Regions from separate parts of the Pseudomonas sp. TH04 genome, predicted to be linked through region 2. Evidence: riboswitches for the same ligand, from Rfam matches in the RefSeq annotation. Region 2 holds a riboswitch; the other holds the start of a gene.
The links. A riboswitch is a leader RNA that binds a small molecule or an ion and turns the genes downstream of it on or off. The one in region 2 is predicted to bind cobalamin.

Region 1 (4,150 bases), 4.3 Mb from region 2:
GCCAGTTGACCATCAAGGCGCCCAACGCCAAGGTGCCGAATGTCAACGCCGACAGCCCGGTCAACGAGCGCATCAACTACTACCTGCAAACCGAGATCAACCCGGGGCTCGCAAGCCACGGCGGTCAGGTCAGCTTGATCGACGTGGTGGACGATGGCATCGCTGTGTTGAAATTCGGCGGCGGCTGCCAAGGCTGTGGCCAGGCCGACGTGACCCTGCGTGAAGGCATCGAGCGCACCCTGCTCGAGCGCATTCCAGAGCTCAAGGGCGTACGCGATGTGACTGACCACACGCAGAAAGAAAACGCCTACTACTGAGTAAGGCGTTCACTGCGAACAAAAAAACGGCGCCCCGTGAGCGTCGTTTTTTTATGCTTTAAATTCAGTGTCTTGCGCGGTCTTTCTAACAAATAAGATCAACTGTGTGAGCCGGCTTGCTCGCGAACGCGGTCGTTCAGTTAGAGGTGCAGGGGCTGACCCCCGCATTCTTCAGGGGCGATAAAGGTGCGCGTGGCTCGCCCGGTACAGTGAGGACTCGCTGAAGCGGTCGCTTGCCAGCACCCGTCCGACCACGATCAGTGCCGTACGCCGGAAACCCTTGGCGGCGACCTGCTCGGCAATATCACTCAGTGTGCCGACAACCCAATCCTGATCCGGCCACGTCGCGCGGTGCACCACGGCAATCGGGCAGTCCGCGCCGTAGTGCGGCAGCAGTTCGGCGACGATTTTGTGCAGGTGGTTGACCCCCAGGTGAATCGCCATAGTCGTGCCATGACGCGCCAGGCTGTCGAACGCCTCACCGGCGGGCATGCTGGTTTTGTCGGCGTAACGGGTCAGGATCACGCTTTGGGCGATGTCCGGCAGGGTCAGTTCCGCCTCCAGCAATGCCGCGCAGGCCGCCACCGCGGTGACCCCGGGAATAATCTGGAAGGGAATGCCCCGCTCGCGCAAATGGCGGATTTGTTCGCCAATCGCCCCATACAGGCTCGGGTCGCCGGAGTGCACACGCGCCACGTCCTGGCCCTTTGCATGGGCCGCCTGGATCAACTCGATGATTTGTTCCAGGTGCAATTCGGCGCTATTGACCACCTGTTCCGCCTGATGGCCCTCCAATACGGCGGCGGGCACCAGCGAGCCGGCGTAAATGATCACCGGGCAACTGCGGATCAGCCGCTGGCCTTTGACGGTGATCAATTCCGGGTCGCCGGGGCCGGCGCCGATAAAGTAGACGGTCATGGGGAATTCCTGTTGAAAAACGGGCGAGCATGAAGATTGCTCATGATCGAGGAGGGCAATTATCGGGATTTTAGTCGGCGCATGCCAATGCAAAGGTGGCCTGGGCGGATTTTTTGCGCGTAATCAACAGGCGGGCAGGGCGCTGGGAGAGCTGTTCAACCAGGGCCAGGGCGGCGCTTTCGGCGATGCCATAGCAGCCAGTATGCGCAAAGGCGACGGCTGACTTGTGGCTCAAACGGTCTTCATAACCGGTTAAGTGTTCTGCGCCAAAACACTGCAAGGGCAGTTCCAGCAGTCGGGCCAGGGCCAGCAAGCCCGGTTCAGCCTGTTTGCGATCAATGCTTGCCAACGCCGTGATGCGATGGCGCGCAATGCCGGCGTCGGCGAGGGCGGTGTCAAACAGGCTGAGCAGGCTGTGAACATCACAGCCCCGTTGGCAACCCAGGCCGACCACCAGTGTCATGCCGCGTATTGACCGTCGCGGTTGCGGCGGAACAGCCACGCGCTGATCAAGCCCAAGGCCAGCCAGAAGGCGACGTTGGTCAGTTGCGAGGCGATCTTGAACTGCGCTTCCAGGGCTTCGGGTGCCAGCATCGAATGCACTTCAGGCTGCGGCGCGCCGATGATATGTGGCACGGCCAGAATCGCCACGCCCAGTATTTTCAGCAGCCCGTTGCGGCCAAACACCAGCAGCGCGATCCCCGCAGCGGTAGAGGCCGCGGTACCGATCCACCAGATCTGCCGTTGCGCCAGGTCGGCGGCAGCAGTGCCCGGCAATTCCGGCGGCAGGCCCAGGGTGGGGGCCAGTACAAAGGTTGCGTAACCGGCCAAGCCCCACAACAACCCTTGGGCCGTGCGGGTCGGTGCGCGCAAGGTGTAGAGACCGGCCAGCATCAGCGCGAAACCGACCGCTACCACCAGGTTGCCGCCGGTGGTCGACAGCACACGCTGCCAGCCATTTTCCGGCTCCCAGGCTTCGGCGTCGTGGGTGTGGGCTGCGGCGCCAGCGGCGTGTGCGTGAGCCACTTCGGCGACCGGGGCATTTTCAAAGGTTTCCGCCTGCAGAATCAGCGGGGCGACCCAAAAACTTTGCAGCAAGGTCAGCAACAGGGCGGCCAGCAGGCCGGTGAAACCTGCGGTTTGGGCAATACGCTTGATCATGTCGGCAGGCCTCAGTGGCACGGGAACGCGGCGCTGTGGCGGGTATCGTGGGCCGCGTTGTGCACCGCCTCGATATGCGAGAAGCCGGCGAAATACACCAGGCACGCGCCCAGAATCGACGCGCCGATGGCGGCACTCAGGCGTTGGCTCAGGGTGGCGGTGCTGCTGGTGGTGTGCGAGGTGCTGCTGATGATCGACATGGCGCGTCCCTTCTGGGTGTCAGGGTGAAACGAGCGCATGCAAACCCCGCGAGCCAGGCACGCAGGGTTCTGAACAGCGCCCGCCCACCGCGGGTTTGTTATCTGATTTTTCGGGCCGGTCTCCGGGCTTGCGAGGGGGCTCTATGAACAGAGTCCTGAAAGCATCGCCTTCCCATGCCAGGGGCACAGTGGCTGTGACGCTTCGCTCGCTTACCGTTGCGGGGGCAGCACCGGACTTCGCACGTGTCGACGTGAGTCACCGGTTTCCCGTTTCACCCTGTGAAGGGCACCCGAAACAAGAGGTGTAGGAGAGCATGGGCGGGGGATAGGCGTCAAATAGAGGTTTGGCGGCTCTCGAAATTCGCCAGCCGCCACCCGCTGGTTGGGCCGATCGATCAGTCCGGGTAGTGAAATTCCGGCGAGCTGTGGGTGCGTGTGTACTCAACGTTGCGCTGATCGAAGCGCTGATCTTGTGTTCCTGAGAACCCCAAAAAGCCCACGCCGATATCCAGGCGGTCAAGCAACTCTTTGCGTTTGAGCAGGGCCTGAGCGACCCCTCTCGCTTGCGGGCTGAAGGTGTTAGCGCTTGGCAGTTCACCGGAAGCTTCTCGCAACTCGGTGAAGTTCACGTACTTGTCGCCGCCGCCAAATTCGTTGAAGTGTTTGCCCACCAGGGTGATCAGCGCACGGTCGCTCAGGCGTTGGAAGTCACCGGTCTCAGTCGCGAGATCGTCTCGGCTGATTTGACCGTCCTTGCCGCTGGTAAAGTCCAGTTGCTGGAAGAGGTCTTTGCGCTTCAATACTTCCTGGGCAATCTCGATCTGCGTGTGGGTTGGCGGCACCCCGTTCAGCGGTCGTCCATCTGCCACTCGCTGAAGGGACTTTTTGGTAATGGTCTCGGTAAAGCGCGGATCGCTCATAGCATCAAAATAGGTTTGGAGTGCTTGCGCCAGTTCTCGGGGGTGGAGTTGGTCAACGGGCTCCGTCCAACGTGCAGTCGTAGGCGCGGCTTGCTGAGGGAGGAGAGCTGCGGGCAAGTGTGAATTGACATAGGGAGGAATCGTGAGCGTCATGGTGATTTCCGTTTTATGTTGAGGTCTGTTCACTCATATGTGTCGAATGCGGCTATGGCGTTCCCGGAGCGTTCGGTTAATAAGATCTGGAATTGTTTCAAGCCGCCGACGGCGAGCGCCCCGGTCCGTGTATCAATCAACGTTGACCCGCTTCCCCGCACTGCGTAGCCTTGCACCTTCGAGGTTCTTCGGCCCAGGTCGAAGCTAAGAAGGGAACGCGGTTCAAGCCGCGGCTGCCCCCGCAACTGTGAAGGGTTCATCTGACTGCCACGCCACTGCCGATACGGCGGGAAGGCGCACTCAGCGCCGGTCGCAAGACCCGCATGCCCCAAGCCAGGAGACCTGCCTCGTCACCGATTTTCTACTTCAACCGGGCGGGGTGATCCGGTGACGAAATCAGCTTCTGCGCGTTGCGCAGGGCCATCGTCCCGTATGCCCGCCCCAAAGGGCATCCGATGAAAACACTGGCCAAACTTCCCGT
Region 2 (4,150 bases):
GAGCGAGTCCAGCAGGTACAGCATGCCGCCACATTCGGCGAGCAACGGTTTACCGGCGCCGTGGTGGGCGCGAATCGCGTCGAGCATCGGGGTGTTTTCAGACAATGCCCGATGATGCAGTTCCGGGTAGCCACCCGGCAGGTACACGCTGTCGGCTTCGGGCAATTGGCGATCATGGATCGGCGAGAAGAAGCGCAATTCGGCGCCCATCGCCCGCAGCAAGTCGAGGCTGGCGCCGTAGGTGAAGGCAAAGGCTTCGTCGCGGGCCACCGCAATGCGCACGCCGGCGAGCAACGGTTCGGCCTCGATCACGTGCGGTGCGGCGAAGGTCACCGGCGGCGGCAACGCAACTTCACAACTGCTGCCCAGGGCTTGGGCGGCGGCGTCCAGGCGCACGTCGAGGTCATTCAGTTCGCTGGCCTGCACCAGGCCGAGATGGCGGCTGGGCAATTCAATCCCGGTTTCGCGAGACAACGCGCCGTACCAGCGCAGGCCTTCGGTGAGGCTGCCTTCCAGTAACTGTGCGTGGCGCAGGGTGCCGACGCGGTTGGCCAACACGCCAGCGAACGGCAAGTCCGGCTGATAGCGCGCCAGGCCCAAGGCCAGGGCGCCGAACGTCTGGGCCATGGCGGTGCCGTCGATCACCCCGAGCACCGGCACCCCGAAGTGCCGCGCCAGGTCGGCGCTGGAGGGCGTGCCGTCGAACAGGCCCATGACGCCTTCGATCAGGATCAGGTCGGCCTCACCCGCTGCTTCCCACAGCAAGCGGCGACTTTCCTGCTCGCCGACCATCCACATGTCCAACTGATACACCGGCGCACCACTGGCACGCTCATGAATCATGGGGTCGAGAAAGTCCGGGCCGCATTTGAACACGCGCACCTTGCGCCCCAGGTTGCGGTGCAAGCGCGCCAAGGCAGCGGTGACGGTGGTTTTGCCCTGGCCGGACGCCGGTGCGGCGATCAGTACGGCCGGGCAATGACGGGGCTGATTCAAAGTTCGACGCCCTTCTGTGCCTTGATGCCCGCCTGGAACGCGTGCTTGAGCATGCCCATTTCGGTGACGGTGTCGCCCATTTCGATCAGTTCAGGCTTGGCCCCACGGCCGGTGACCACGACGTGCTGCATCGGCGGGCGAGCTTGCAGGTCGGTGAGCACTTGATCCAGGTCGAGGTAACCGTGCTTGAGGGCGATGTTCAGTTCATCCAGCACCACCAGGCCGATGGACGGGTCCTGCAGCAATTCGCGGGAAACTGCCCAGGCCGCTTCCGCGGCGGCGATGTCGCGCTGGCGGTCCTGGGTTTCCCAGGTGAAGCCTTCGCCCATCACGTGGAAACGCACTTGCTCTGGGAAACGCCGGAAGAACAATTCTTCGCCCGTGCTGTGGCGCCCCTTGATGAACTGCACCACGCCGCACTGCATGCCGTGGCCCATGGCGCGGGCCAGCATGCCAAATGCCGAACTGCTCTTGCCTTTACCGTTGCCGGTCAGTACCAGCAGCAATCCGCATTCGTTCGGGGAATTGGCGATGCGCTCGTCGATCACGGCTTTTTTGCGCAGCATGCGCGCCAGGTGGCGCTCGTCGCGGTCGGGGGAATCAGTCATGGCAGCTCTCCGTTGGGGCTGGACAAAAACGGCGGGCAGGAAAAAGAAAAAACAGACAGCCAAGCATCGCCCACCGTGATGCTGTTGGATGATCCAGGCCGGTCTCCGGACTCATGAGTGGCGCGCTTGCTCACCGAGCGAGCAGGCCAACGGCGCGCCTTCCCATATCACGTGGATACAGTGGCAAAAGGCACCGTCTTGACTCATTTACCGTTGCGGGGGCAGCGCCGGAATCGCGGCAGCACTGTGTACAAGTGCGCTCACTCACCGGCTTCCCTGTTTCACTCTGTCGGCGTATCCGCCACAGAGCACCTGGAACAAGCCGCGAAGGTTAGTGGGTTGGGGATGGAGCGTCAATTAAAGCCGACCTTGGACTTGAACCATCGGACCAGCTCGCTCCTCTACCCTTACAGGTATTAAGGAGAAAACCATGCATAAAACCAGACTCGCCTTACTGATCATGCTGGCAGGCACCCTCGCGGCCTGCGGCGAAAGCTCTACGTTGAAGGTCTCCGACGGCACCGGGCCTTCGCCCAAACTGCCGGAGCCGAACAACACCCTGATCCCCACCGTGAACATTGCCCCGGCCATCGGCTGGCCCGATGGCGCCAAGCCAACCGCCGCCGCCGGCACTCAGGTGTCAGCGTTTGCCGAAGGCCTGGACCACCCACGCTGGCTGTATGTGTTGCCGAATGGCGATGTACTGGTAGCGGAAACCAACGCGCCGCCCAAGCCGGATGACGCCAAGGGCATTCGCGGCTGGGTGATGGAAAAAGTCATGGGCCGTGCAGGCGCAGGCGTGCCGAGCCCGAACCGCATCACACTGCTGCGCGATACCAACCACGACGGCGTGGCCGAGACCCGCACAGTGTTCCTGGAGAACCTCAACTCACCGTTCGGCATGACGCTGGTGGGTAACGACCTTTACGTCGCCGATTCGGACCAACTGCTGCGCTTCCCTTATCAGCCAGGTGCAACCTCGATCAAGCAAGCGGGCACCAAGGTCGTCGACCTGCCAGGCGGCAGCCTCAACCACCACTGGACGAAAAACGTGGTGGCCAGCAAGGATGGCAGCAAGCTATACGTGAGTGTCGGCTCCAACAGCAACGTCGGCGAGAACGGCCTGGAGGCAGAACAAGGTCGCGCCGCGATCTGGGAAGTCGACCGCGCCACAGGCCAGCACCGCATCTTTGCCTCCGGGCTGCGCAACCCGAACGGCATGGCCTGGGAACCGCAGAGCGGCAAGCTGTGGACGGCGGTTAACGAGCGCGACGAGATTGGCAGCGACCTGGTGCCGGACTACATCACCTCGGTCAAGGATGGCGCATTCTACGGCTGGCCCTTCAGCTACTACGGCCAGCACGTAGACGTACGCGTCTCACCACAAAACCCTGAGCTGGTCGCCAAGGCGATTGCACCGGATTATGCCGTGGGGCCTCACACCGCGTCCTTGGGGCTGACGTTCGCAGAAGGCAGCAAACTCCCGGCGCAATTCAGCAACGGCGCATTCATCGGCCAGCATGGCTCGTGGAACCGCAAACCACACAGTGGCTACAAGGTGATATTCGTGCCGTTCGAGGGTGGTCAACCCAAAGGGCAACCGGTGGATGTGCTGACCGGGTTCCTCAACAGTGACGAGAAAGCCATGGGCCGGCCGGTGGGCGTGGTGATCGATCAGCAGGGTGACTTGCTGGTGGCGGATGACGTGGGGAATAAGGTGTGGCGAGTGTCGGCGGTTAAGTAGTCGGCCGCAAAACCAGCGCAAAAAAAATGCGCGAGAGGCTGGCCCTCTCGCGCATTTTATTCACTGTTCAGCCTTAAGGATTGCGGGCCAGATGCTCAGCCGGCAACACGCGCTTGGCACTCAGGTAAGCATTTTGCCAATACGCTTTGGACAGCGTATCCAGTTTCACCGTACCTCCGGTTTGCGGAGCATGGACGAATCGCCCTTCGCCGACGTAGATCCCGGCGTGGCTGACGCGGGAACCACCACCGGTCGCAAAGAACAGCAAGTCGCCGGTTTGCAGGTTCTGCTCGCTGACATCCTGCGCACGCATCACGATCAGTTCACGCGTGGTTCGCGGCAAGGAGATGCCCGCGGCGTCACGGTAAACGAAGCCGATCAGGCCACTGCAATCAAACCCGGAGTCCGGCGTGTTGCCGCCCCAGCGATAAGGCGTGCCGACCAGGCCCAGCGCACGGAAGAGCACGTCTTCGGCAGCAGGCGAGAAACTTTGGCTGGAATAGTTGAACACCGGTTTCGGCTTGACCGCTACCGGGGCAGGCGGCGGTGGACGGCTTGCACAGGCGCTGAGGAGCGCGGCACAAACAAGAAGAATGAGGCGTGCTGAGGTCGACATGGGCAGAACAATCCTGATCTGGATGCGGCTTTCGCTGCCGAACGCTGAAAACCAGAACGCGCAAGCAAAGCTCGCGCGAACGGATTACAACAATGTCCAGAGATTCTAGCGCTTACACGTCAAACTTCAAGTATCACTTTAACTTTACTTGCTGGCAGTAACCGTAGTCGGGGCCATGGCGAGTGC

Region 1: it holds a riboswitch for cobalamin, as region 2 does, so the genes downstream of both, JFT85_RS04595 (CbtB domain-containing protein) here and cobO (cob(I)yrinic acid a,c-diamide adenosyltransferase) in region 2, are expected to answer to the same signal.

The regions. Positions count from the first base shown of each region.
Region 1 covers NZ_JAEKEA010000001.1:1,064,177-1,068,326, reverse strand. Annotated here, with positions in the region: gene nfuA (Fe-S biogenesis protein NfuA) at 1-317, shown strand, start outside; gene cobM (precorrin-4 C(11)-methyltransferase) at 489-1,235, opposite strand; gene JFT85_RS04605 (cobalamin biosynthesis protein) at 1,306-1,698, opposite strand; gene JFT85_RS04600 (CbtA family protein) at 1,695-2,396, opposite strand; gene JFT85_RS04595 (CbtB domain-containing protein) at 2,408-2,596, opposite strand; cobalamin riboswitch at 2,693-2,905, opposite strand; gene JFT85_RS04590 (hypothetical protein) at 2,992-3,669, opposite strand; cobalamin riboswitch at 3,834-4,033, shown strand; gene cobW (cobalamin biosynthesis protein CobW) at 4,125-4,150, shown strand, end outside.
Region 2 covers NZ_JAEKEA010000001.1:5,409,260-5,413,409, reverse strand. Annotated here, with positions in the region: gene JFT85_RS24345 (cobyrinate a,c-diamide synthase) at 1-996, opposite strand, end outside; gene cobO (cob(I)yrinic acid a,c-diamide adenosyltransferase) at 993-1,604, opposite strand; cobalamin riboswitch at 1,684-1,935, opposite strand; gene JFT85_RS24335 (PQQ-dependent sugar dehydrogenase) at 2,035-3,348, shown strand; gene JFT85_RS24330 (C40 family peptidase) at 3,422-3,964, opposite strand; gene JFT85_RS24325 (C40 family peptidase) at 4,109-4,150, opposite strand, start outside.